DNA from 3 places in the Martinezella sp. CNPSo 3795 genome. Region 3 is predicted to be linked to each of the others. Evidence: riboswitches for the same ligand, from Rfam matches in the RefSeq annotation. Region 3 holds a riboswitch; each other region holds the start of a gene.
What was found. A riboswitch is a leader RNA that binds a small molecule or an ion and turns the genes downstream of it on or off. The one in region 3 is predicted to bind thiamine pyrophosphate.

Region 1: linked by a shared signal. The riboswitch ahead of thiB (thiamine ABC transporter substrate binding subunit) and the one ahead of thiC (phosphomethylpyrimidine synthase ThiC) in region 3 are both predicted to bind thiamine pyrophosphate.
Region 2: linked by a shared signal. The riboswitch ahead of thiM (hydroxyethylthiazole kinase) and the one ahead of thiC (phosphomethylpyrimidine synthase ThiC) in region 3 are both predicted to bind thiamine pyrophosphate.

What each region holds. Positions count from the first base shown of each region.
Region 1 covers NZ_JBXSOQ010000007.1:176,302-179,575, forward strand. The annotation lists gene AC13QY_RS20340 (MDR family MFS transporter) at 163-1,698, shown strand; TPP riboswitch at 1,769-1,885, shown strand; gene thiB (thiamine ABC transporter substrate binding subunit) at 1,936-2,964, shown strand; gene thiP (thiamine/thiamine pyrophosphate ABC transporter permease ThiP) at 2,903-3,274, shown strand, end outside.
Region 2 covers NZ_JBXSOQ010000001.1:978,697-981,970, reverse strand. The annotation lists gene yghU (glutathione-dependent disulfide-bond oxidoreductase) at 1-132, opposite strand, end outside; gene AC13QY_RS04515 (DUF1127 domain-containing protein) at 696-842, opposite strand; TPP riboswitch at 1,071-1,167, shown strand; gene thiM (hydroxyethylthiazole kinase) at 1,219-2,022, shown strand; gene thiE (thiamine phosphate synthase) at 2,019-2,654, shown strand; gene thiD (bifunctional hydroxymethylpyrimidine kinase/phosphomethylpyrimidine kinase) at 2,651-3,274, shown strand, end outside.
Region 3 covers NZ_JBXSOQ010000001.1:793,800-797,073, reverse strand. The annotation lists gene AC13QY_RS03700 (hypothetical protein) at 488-1,231, shown strand; TPP riboswitch at 1,363-1,495, shown strand; gene thiC (phosphomethylpyrimidine synthase ThiC) at 1,587-3,274, shown strand, end outside.

The DNA of each region.
Region 1 (3,274 bases), on a different contig from region 3:
CCACCATATCAGAGGCGGTAAAGAAATAAAACATGCAAACAGCATTCACCTGTTGTTGACATTTATATGCTAATGGCACATATATCTCAACTGTGAAAACCGGGCGTCCCGCGCATTCGATCGACCGCGCAACGTTTCGGCCAAGTTCGGATTTCCTGCCCCATGGACATGCAGACAAGCTTCACGCCGCTCGTGGCGGATCATAAGCGGCGGCTTATTCTTTTCCTGTTTCTGATGACCGCCATGTTCATGGCAACTCTGGATAACCAGATCGTCTCGACGGCACTGCCGACGATCGTCGGCGAATTCGGGCATCTGGAGCGCTTCGGCTGGATCGGATCAGCCTATCTTCTTTCGCTCTCCGCCGTCATGCCCGTCTACGGCAAGCTCGGCGATCTCTTCGGCCGCAAATATGTGATGATGACGGCGATCGCGATCTTCACGATCGGCTCCGCCGTCTGCGGCCTGGCCGTCTCGATGGATACGCTGATCGCCGCCCGCGTCCTTCAAGGCTTCGGCGGCGGCGGCATCATGGTCTCGATCTTCGCTGTCAACGCCGATCTTTTCGAGCCGCGGGAACGCGCTCGCTACCAGAGTTACTCGAGCCTGGTGCTCATGGCTTCCGGCGCCATCGGCCCGGTTCTCGGCGGCACGATGAGCGATCTCTTCGGCTGGCGTTCGATCTTCCTCGTCAACGTCCCGATCGGCTTTATCGTGCTGGCCGGCCTTGCTACCATGCTTCCCTATCGCAAACCGGCCCGACGCCCGAAGATCGACTATGCCGGCGCAATCGTTCTTGCGCTGACGACGACGAGCATCGTGCTTGCCGCCGACGGCAGCGAACTCTTCGGATCTCTGCTGTCGCCGCAGTGCCTCGGTATCATCGCCTTCGGCGTGATCTGCGCTATCGCCTGGGTCTTCATCGAGCGTCGCGCACCGGAGCCCATCGCGCCGATGACGTTGTTCCGTAACCCGACATTCGGCCTTCTGCTGATCATTTCGATCACAAGCGGCGCCGTGGCCATCGGCATGGTCAACTATTTTGCGCTCTTCCTGCAGACGACGACGGGCCTTTCGCCATCGATGGCCGGGCTGCTGTTCATTCTCCTGACCGGCGGCATCGTCTGCGGCTCACTATCGGCCGGCCGGCTAATTGCCGCGAGAGGGCGCTACAAGCCCTTCGCCGTCGCGAGTGCTGCCTGCAGCGCCATCGCGTTCGGCTCACTTGCCTTCCTGCCTGCCGGTACGCCCATCGTCATCATCGGCGGCCTGATGCTGCTGCACGGCATCGGCATCGGCCTTGCGCAGCAGGTGCCCGTCATCGGCGTGCAGAATGCAGCGGCTTCCCGTGACGTCGGCGCGGCAACGGGTGCCGTCACGCTCTCGCGCATGGGCGGCGCCTCCATCGCCATCTCCATCTACGGCGCCATCATCGCCGCCAAACTCGGCAATGTTGGTATCTCCATATCAGGCGTATCCGATATCGAGCAGCTGACGCCGAAGATGATGGCGGCTTTGCCGGAAGCAACCCGCGAGGCGGTCGCCAATGCCTATGCGAGCGCCTTCAGCCCGCTGTTCGTGACCGCCGCCGGCATCTGCCTTCTCGGCCTTTTGACCGCGCTGATGCTGAAGAACGTGCAGCTTCCGGGGGCGACGAAGAAATTCGAAAGCCCGGCGGTCGCGGAGGCTGCCGAGTAAATCCTCCATGCTGCAATCGGCAAGGGCATCATTTCCCTTGTCATCCCTTCGTCACAAGGCTAAATCTGCCGACGCTCTAACGGGGTGCCTTATGTCCTTCGGACATTTCGGCTGAGAGGCTTTCACCGGCCAACCCGCGGAACCTGATCCGGCTAACACCGGCGGAGGGATTAGACGCGTGACGAAATCATAGCGCCCTTTTCCCCTTCAAGACGAAACCAAAAAGGAGGCGCTGTCATGCAACACCGTTCGCTATTGTCATTCTTCGCAGGCCTGGCCTTTGCCGCCGGAACGTCGTTTTTTGCTGCCCAGACGGCCGAAGCAGCCGACAAGACGCTGACCATCTACACCTATGAAAGCTTCACCGCCGACTGGGGGCCGGGCGCCAAGGTCAAGGCCGCTTTCGAGAAGACCTGCGGCTGCACGGTCAATTATGTCGCCGTCACCGATGGCGTGGCGCTTCTCTCCCGCCTGAAGCTGGAAGGGACGGGCACCAAGGCCGATGTCGTTCTCGGCCTCGATACCAATCTCATCGATGAAGCGAAGGATACCGGCCTCTTCGATGCCAGCGGCGTCGACACCTCGGCCCTCAAGGTTCCCGGCGGTTTCAAGGACGATGTTTTCGTGCCCTACGACTACGGCCATTTCGCCGTGATCTATGACAGCCAGACGGTCAAGAATCCCCCCAAGAGCATGAAGGATCTCGTCGAAGGCGATCCCAATCAGAAGATCGTCATCGAGGACCCGCGCACCTCGACGCCGGGTCTCGGTCTGCTGCTCTGGGTCAAGTCGATCTACGGCGACAAGGCCGCCGATGCCTGGACAAAGCTCAAGGGCCGCATCCTGACTGTCACCCCCGGCTGGTCGGAAGCCTATGACCTCTTCACAAAGGGCGAAGCGCCGATGGTGCTCTCCTATACGACGTCGCCTGCCTATCATATGATAGAGGACAAGACCGACCGCTATCAGGCAGCCGACTTCTCGGAAGGGCATTACATCCAGATCGAGGTCGCCGGCCTCATCAAGTCCTCGCCGAACAAGGAGCTTGCGCGCGACTTCCTCAAATTCATGATCTCCACGGGCTTCCAGGACATCATCCCGACAAGCAATTGGATGATGCCGGTTTCAGCCACTTCGGAGCCGCTGCCGGACGCCTTCGACAAGCTCGTGGTGCCCTCGAAGACCTTCCTGATGAGCCCCGCCGATGTCGACAAGAACCGCAAGGCCTGGATCGACGAATGGCTGGCCGCCACCAGCGGCAACTGATGCCTTGACGACACTCACGGCACCAGAGCGAAGACGCGCCATTTCCGGCGGGGCAGTCAGCCTCGCCGGCATCGTGCTCTTCGTCGGGATCGCCGTGCTCGTTCTGCTCGCCGCCGGCATCGACTCCGGCGGTACCAATCCCCTGGCAGATCCCTACTTGCTGCGCGTCCTGCGCTTCACTCTGCTGCAGGCGGTACTCTCGACGCTGCTTTCCGTTGTGCTCGCCATTCCGGTCGCGCGCGCATTGGCGCGCCAGCCGCGCTTTCCCGGCCGCCTTTGGCTCATCCGGTTGATGGCCGTGCCGATGGGC
Region 2 (3,274 bases), 180 kb from region 3:
ATGACGTCCCACCGGCAGTTCTTTCTCGTGAGTCGGGCCGGCAATCGGGCGATTGATATTGGCGAACTGGCCGCCATTGGCCTTGTTCCAGGTCCAGATTTTCGGCGGCGTATATTCGGCAGAACCGGTCATGGGCATCCTCCTGTTTCGGGGAATCACGTTGGGGTTGGTCTTCGATGTAGCGCGCTACATAGGTCGCACATAGGGGCGACTCTTCATTTTTGCGAGAGGAGAATGCGCACACTTTAATGCGGAAGCGCTCTTGCCGCTTGGGTTGGAGCGCCAGCTTCTCGACCGAGTTAGGTCATTGCCAATCTTCTGGAGGTCCATGAAACGAAAAAGCCTGCCGCGGGAGGAGGAGCGGCAGGCTTTTTACAAGAACCGAACAGCGGATGGGAGGAGGAGTTCCGCTATTCCTGCAGCCGTCCCTGGGAGGAGGATAAGGACGTCTGCGAAGCGAAGGGATGCGGGAGGAGATGCATCCCTTCGATAAGAGGAACATACCAGTCTTTTGCTCAGTTCATAGGCATTTCTTTGCAAGGCAGTTATGCGCCATGCGAAAAGCAGAGAGCTAAATTGATGCAATCTTCAGCAAGCGCGGCGAAAAGGAACGGTGATATTCATAAAGCAAAAGCGCCTGCTCAAGGGGAACAGGCGCTGACATAATTCAGCTTTATTAGGAGCCGGTGCGGCCGTTAGCGAGCGATCGCTGCGCGGGCAACGTTGCGGATTTCGCCGCGATCGATACCCAGATCATGCAGTTCGCGCGTGGACATACGGCCCAGTTCGGCGACCGTCTGACGATACTTGCGCCAGTTATTGAAAGAGCGTGCTACGTTCATGATGATCCCCTTTCCTTGGGCTTTCGAAGCTGAGCGGCCGTGCTTGGCGCTCCCGTCGCTTCGATGAGAAACATATAGTCGAAGCCCACAGGTTTTTGCAGAGCTAAGGGATCACTCCACCTATGCATCCATTGCATGGGTCGCCGAGAAAGCAGGCAATCTCACTCGCCAGCATGGCTTTTGTGATTTGCTGGTGACAGCGCCGTCTTTGTCTGCGAAAAGAAGAGAGATGAGAGACAGGGGCGTCCGCCATCCGGCGGGCTGAGAAGCACCCTTCGAACCTGAACCAGATCATGCTGGCGGAGGGAGTCGCTCGGGACCTCGTAAAGCACCAGCACGTCGTCCCTGTGCGTCTCGCCCGCCTGAAAGGGGCGATATGCAAGACCAGACAACTGCAGGCAATTTGCTTCGCACCATGCGGGCTAACCCTCCGCTGGTGCAATGCATCACCAATTTCGTCGCCATGAATATCGCGGCCAATGTGATGCTTGCCGCCGGGGCATCGCCGGCAATGGTACATGCCGAAGAGGAGGCCGGCGAGTTTGCCGCTATCTCCGGCGCGCTGACGATCAATATCGGCACGCTCTCGTCCGGCTGGCTTGCGGGCATGCTGAAGGCTGCCCGGTCGGCAAACGAGGCGGGCAAGCCCTGGGTCCTCGATCCTGTCGCCCATTATGCGACCACGTTCCGCCGCAAGGCGGTCGCGCAATTGATCGAGCTAAAGCCGGCGATCATTCGCGGCAACGCGTCCGAGATCATCGCGCTTGCCGGCGGCACGAGCCGCGGCCAGGGCGTCGATAGCCGCGACGCCGTCGAACACGCGGAAGATTCCGCCCGGCAATTGGCGGGAAAGCATGGCTGCGTCGTTGCAGTTACCGGCGTTACGGATTTCGTGACCGACGGGCGGAGGGCAAAGCGCATCGCCGGCGGTTCGTCATTCATGCCGCAGGTGACGGCCCTCGGCTGCTCGCTGACCTGCCTCGTCGGTGCCTTTGCTGCGGCAATGCCGGATGATCCATTCGATGCAACCGTTGCGGCGCTCGCGGTCTTTGCCGTCGCCGGCGAACAGGCCGGAGCGGCTGCAGACGGGCCGGGCTCCTTTTCCTGGCGCTTCCTCGACGCCCTCGCCGGCCTTAGCCCGGAAGTGCTGGATCGCAATGCAAGGATATCGGCGGCATGAAAGACTTCGATCTCTCGCTCTATCTCGTCCTCGATCCGGTGCTATGTGCCAACCTCGGCATGATTGAAACCACCCGTGCAGCCATTGCCGGCGGCGCAACCATCGTACAGCTGCGCGACAAGCATGCACCGACAGCCACCATGATCGAGACGGGCCGCGCCCTCAAGCAAATCCTGCAGGGAACAAATGTCCGGCTGATCGTCAACGACAATGTCGAGGCTGCCATCGCCATTGGCGCCGATGGCCTCCACATCGGACAGGAGGATATGAATGCCGCCGAAGCACGCCGCCTGATCGGGCCGGACATGATCCTCGGCCTCTCGGTGGAAACGGAAGCTCTCGCTTCCTCCATAGATCCCGGCATCGTCGACTATGCCGGGATCGGCCCGGTCTTTGCCACGCCCACCAAGCCCGATCACAAGCAGCCGATCGGCTTCGACGGGCTTGCCCGCATCGTCAGGCTATGCCCCGTTCCATCAGTCGCGATCGGCGGCCTCAAGGCAGAGCATGCCGCAAGCGTTTACTCGGCCGGAGCCGATGGTCTCGCGGTCGTCTCGGCCATATGCGACCAACCGGACCCGCAAGCCGCGACAACTGTCATCGCGAACGCCATCAAGGAGGCTCGCCAATGATCCGCAATGTCTTATCCATCGCTGGCTCCGATCCCTCCGGCGGCGCTGGCATTCAAGCCGACCTGAAGGCTTTCTCCGCCCGCGGCGTTTATGGAATGGCAGCGCTGACTGCCTTGACCGCGCAAAACACGCAAGGCGTCACCGGCGTCCATCCGGTGCCTCCACATTTCGTGGCAGACCAGATCAATGCGATCTTTGCCGACGTCCATGTGGATGCCGTCAAGATCGGCATGATCGCTAATGCCGCCATCGCCAGTGCCGTCGCGGACATTCTGGCGCGACATCGCGATGTACCCGTCGTCCTCGACCCGGTCATGATCGCCAAGGGTGGCGCCGCCCTACTGGCTGCCGATGCCGTTGACGTGCTGACCACGCGGCTGCTGCCGCTGGCTACCGTCGTTACACCGAACCTGCCCGAAGCTGCTGCGCTGTTGCATGACGTGGAGGCGAAAAGCCGCGAAGACATGGCGCGTCAGGCGCTTGCTTTGGCCATGCTCGGGCCTTCGGCAGTCCTCGTCAAGGGTGGTCATCTCGAAGGGGATGAAAGCCCGGATGTGCTCGCAAGCGGTGATCATGTGACTTGGTTCGAGGCGGAGCGGCTGCCGACCAAGAATACGCAT
Region 3 (3,274 bases):
TGTTGGCTTGAGTCCCCTCGAACCTTCATGATTACCCCCGCGGCAAAAGGTTTTGAAATGCCTCTACCGATCCGACCGATTGCTCGACCGTAAGACAACTTATGTCCTGTATTGGATTTACAAACAGCCCGTATGTTTGTCAATTATATGAAGGGCGCTGGGGCGTTAGTCTTGGCCTCTGTTGCTTAAATGCAACTGGCGACCGCAGGCCATGGCGGCACCGGCAGAGATCGCAAAGATGTCCCTGTTCACGAGAACGCCTGCCAGTCAGGGCCGTCACCGCATTTAAGGCCACCGCGATGTCGGCGGTCGATGACGACCATGGCTGCCCAATCTGGTTATGATATGGCCATCGGGAATTCCACGGCACAATGACCGGTCGGTTTGAGCAAAGATCAGCAATGAAATTCAATAATTCGCTACACACAGAAATATTGAATTTTCCTAGATTCCGGCGACTCGCGCCATCGGAGAGGGAAAATCGCGAATGAATGAGAACCGGCTGATCTTCATAGCGACCCCCTGCTTCGGCGGCCTCGTTACCAAGGACTACATGCAGTCCATTTTCTCACTGATGCAGACGGGAGCGCAGGCGGGCATACAGCTGACGCTGGCTCTGCTCGGCAATGACGCCCTGATTACCCGCAGCCGAAACACGCTTGTCTCGTCCTTCCTGAACGATACGACGGCGACCCATATGCTCTTCATCGACGCCGACATCAGCTTCGAGCCCGATCAGGTCATGAGGCTTCTGGAAGCCGATAAGGATGTGGTCGCCGCCATGTATCCGATCAAGGATTATGATTGGCAGACGGCGGCCCGTATCAATTCAGCAGACGGCGAAACACTTGCGGCAGCCGCACTTCACTATGTCGGCACGCCACTTGTCGGCCAGGTTGCAGAGCGTGATGGCGATTTCGTCAGCGCCATCTATGCAGGTACGGGCATGCTTTTGATCAAGCGCAACGTTATAGAAAGAATGATCGCGGCCTATCCGGAGCTGCGCTACAACGCAATCCACGCCTATCCCAGCACCAAACGCTCGCCCAGCACCCAATACGCCCTGTTTGAATGCATGGTCGAGGAGGGAACGGGGATCTATCTCAGCGAGGACTTCGCCTTCTGTCACCGCTGGCGCGCCCTCGGCGGCAAGATCTGGCTCGATACCGCGAGTAAGCTGTCCCATACCGGCCCCCATCGCTTCGTCGGCAATACCACACCACGTTACTAAGGCGCGACAAGTCCGCACGATGATCTGCGCGATAAAGTTGCAATTCGACGGGCGCGGCAATGGTCAATCTCCCGGAAAATGCGACCGCCGCTGCGGGGTTGACAGAGGACAAGAGTAAGGCATAGCCTTTTGACATTCACCAGGGGGGTCCCGGCAAGGGGCTGAGATACTGCTGAACAATACGGCTATGCCGGTTGTGGGCGCAGTGACCCGTTGAACCTGATCCAGTTCATACTGGCGTAGGGACGGTGCAAGCGCTCGAGGCTTCGGATTCCCGCCTGGATTCCATGCCGGCGTCTTTTCATCATTCCGGCTGATTGACTGGGTCTCCAACTGCAACTTGGAGCCTCACACCATGAACATTGCCGCAAAAAACCTCACTCCGACCGTCACCACCGGCCCGCTGCCGGCCTCTCGAAAAATCCATATCACCGGGGATATCCATGCCGATATCCGTGTGCCGATGCGCGAAATCAGCGTCCATCCGACATCGGGCGAGCCGCCAGTTATCGTCTACGATTCGTCCGGCCCCTATACTGTCGAAGGTGCAGATATCCGCATCGAAGAGGGCCTGCCGCAGCTGCGCCGCGATTGGGTTCTCGCCCGTGGCGATGTCGAGGCTTATGAAGGCCGCCATGTGCGTCCCGAAGACAACGGCTTCGTCACCGGCGAACGGCTGACACCGGAATTTCCGGCCAAGCGCCAGCCACTGCGCGCCAAGGATGGCAAGGCCGTCACTCAGCTCGCCTATGCGCGTGCCGGCATCATCACCCCGGAAATGGAATTTATCGCCATCCGCGAAAATCTCGGCCGTAAGGCGAAGGCAGAAGCCTTGATCCGCGATGGCGAGAGCTTCGGCGCGCATATTCCCGATCACGTCACGCCTGAATTCGTTCGCCAGGAAGTTGCGAGCGGCCGAGCGATCATTCCGGCCAACATCAATCATCCCGAAAGCGAGCCGATGATCATCGGCCGGAATTTCCTGGTGAAGATCAACGCCAATATCGGCAATTCCGCACTCACCTCCTCCATGGCGGAGGAAGTCGAGAAGATGGTCTGGGCAGCACGCTGGGGTGCCGATACCGTCATGGATCTTTCGACCGGCCGCAACATTCACAATATCCGCGAATGGATCATCCGCAATTCGCCGCTGCCGATCGGCACGGTGCCGCTCTATCAGGCTCTGGAAAAAGTCGGCGGCATCGCGGAGGAACTGACCTGGGAGATCTATCGCGACACGCTGATCGAGCAGGCCGAACAGGGCGTCGACTATTTCACCATCCATGCCGGCGTGCGGCTGCACTACATCCCGCTCACCGTCAACCGCGTCACCGGCATTGTCTCGCGCGGCGGCTCGATCATGGCCAAGTGGTGTCTCCATCACCACAAGGAGAGCTTCCTCTACGAGCATTTCGAGGAAATCTGCGACATCTGCCGCGCCTATGACGTCTCCTTCTCGCTCGGCGACGGCTTGCGGCCCGGTTCGATCGCCGATGCCAACGATGCCGCGCAGTTTGCCGAGCTCGAAACGCTCGGCGAACTGACGAAGATCGCCTGGGCCAAAGATTGCCAGGTGATGATCGAAGGCCCCGGCCATGTGCCGATGCACAAGATCAAGGAGAACATGGATAAGCAGCTCGCCGTCTGCGGCGAGGCACCCTTCTACACGCTCGGACCGCTGACGACGGATATCGCACCGGGATACGATCACATCACCTCGGGCATCGGCGCTGCGATGATCGGCTGGTTTGGCACGGCGATGCTGTGCTACGTCACGCCGAAGGAGCATCTCGGCCTGCCCGACCGCAACGACGTCAAGACCGGCGTCATCACCTACAAGATCGCCGCGCATGCGGCCGACCTCGCCAAGGGTCATCCGGCCGCTCAGGTCCGCGACGACGCATTGTCGCGTGCGAGATTCGAGTTCCGCTGGGAGGACCAGTTCAACCTGTCGCTCGATCCGGATACCGCCCGCAGCTTCCACGACGAAACCTTGCCGAAGGAGGCTCACAAGGTCGCGCATTTCTGCTCGATGTGCGGCCC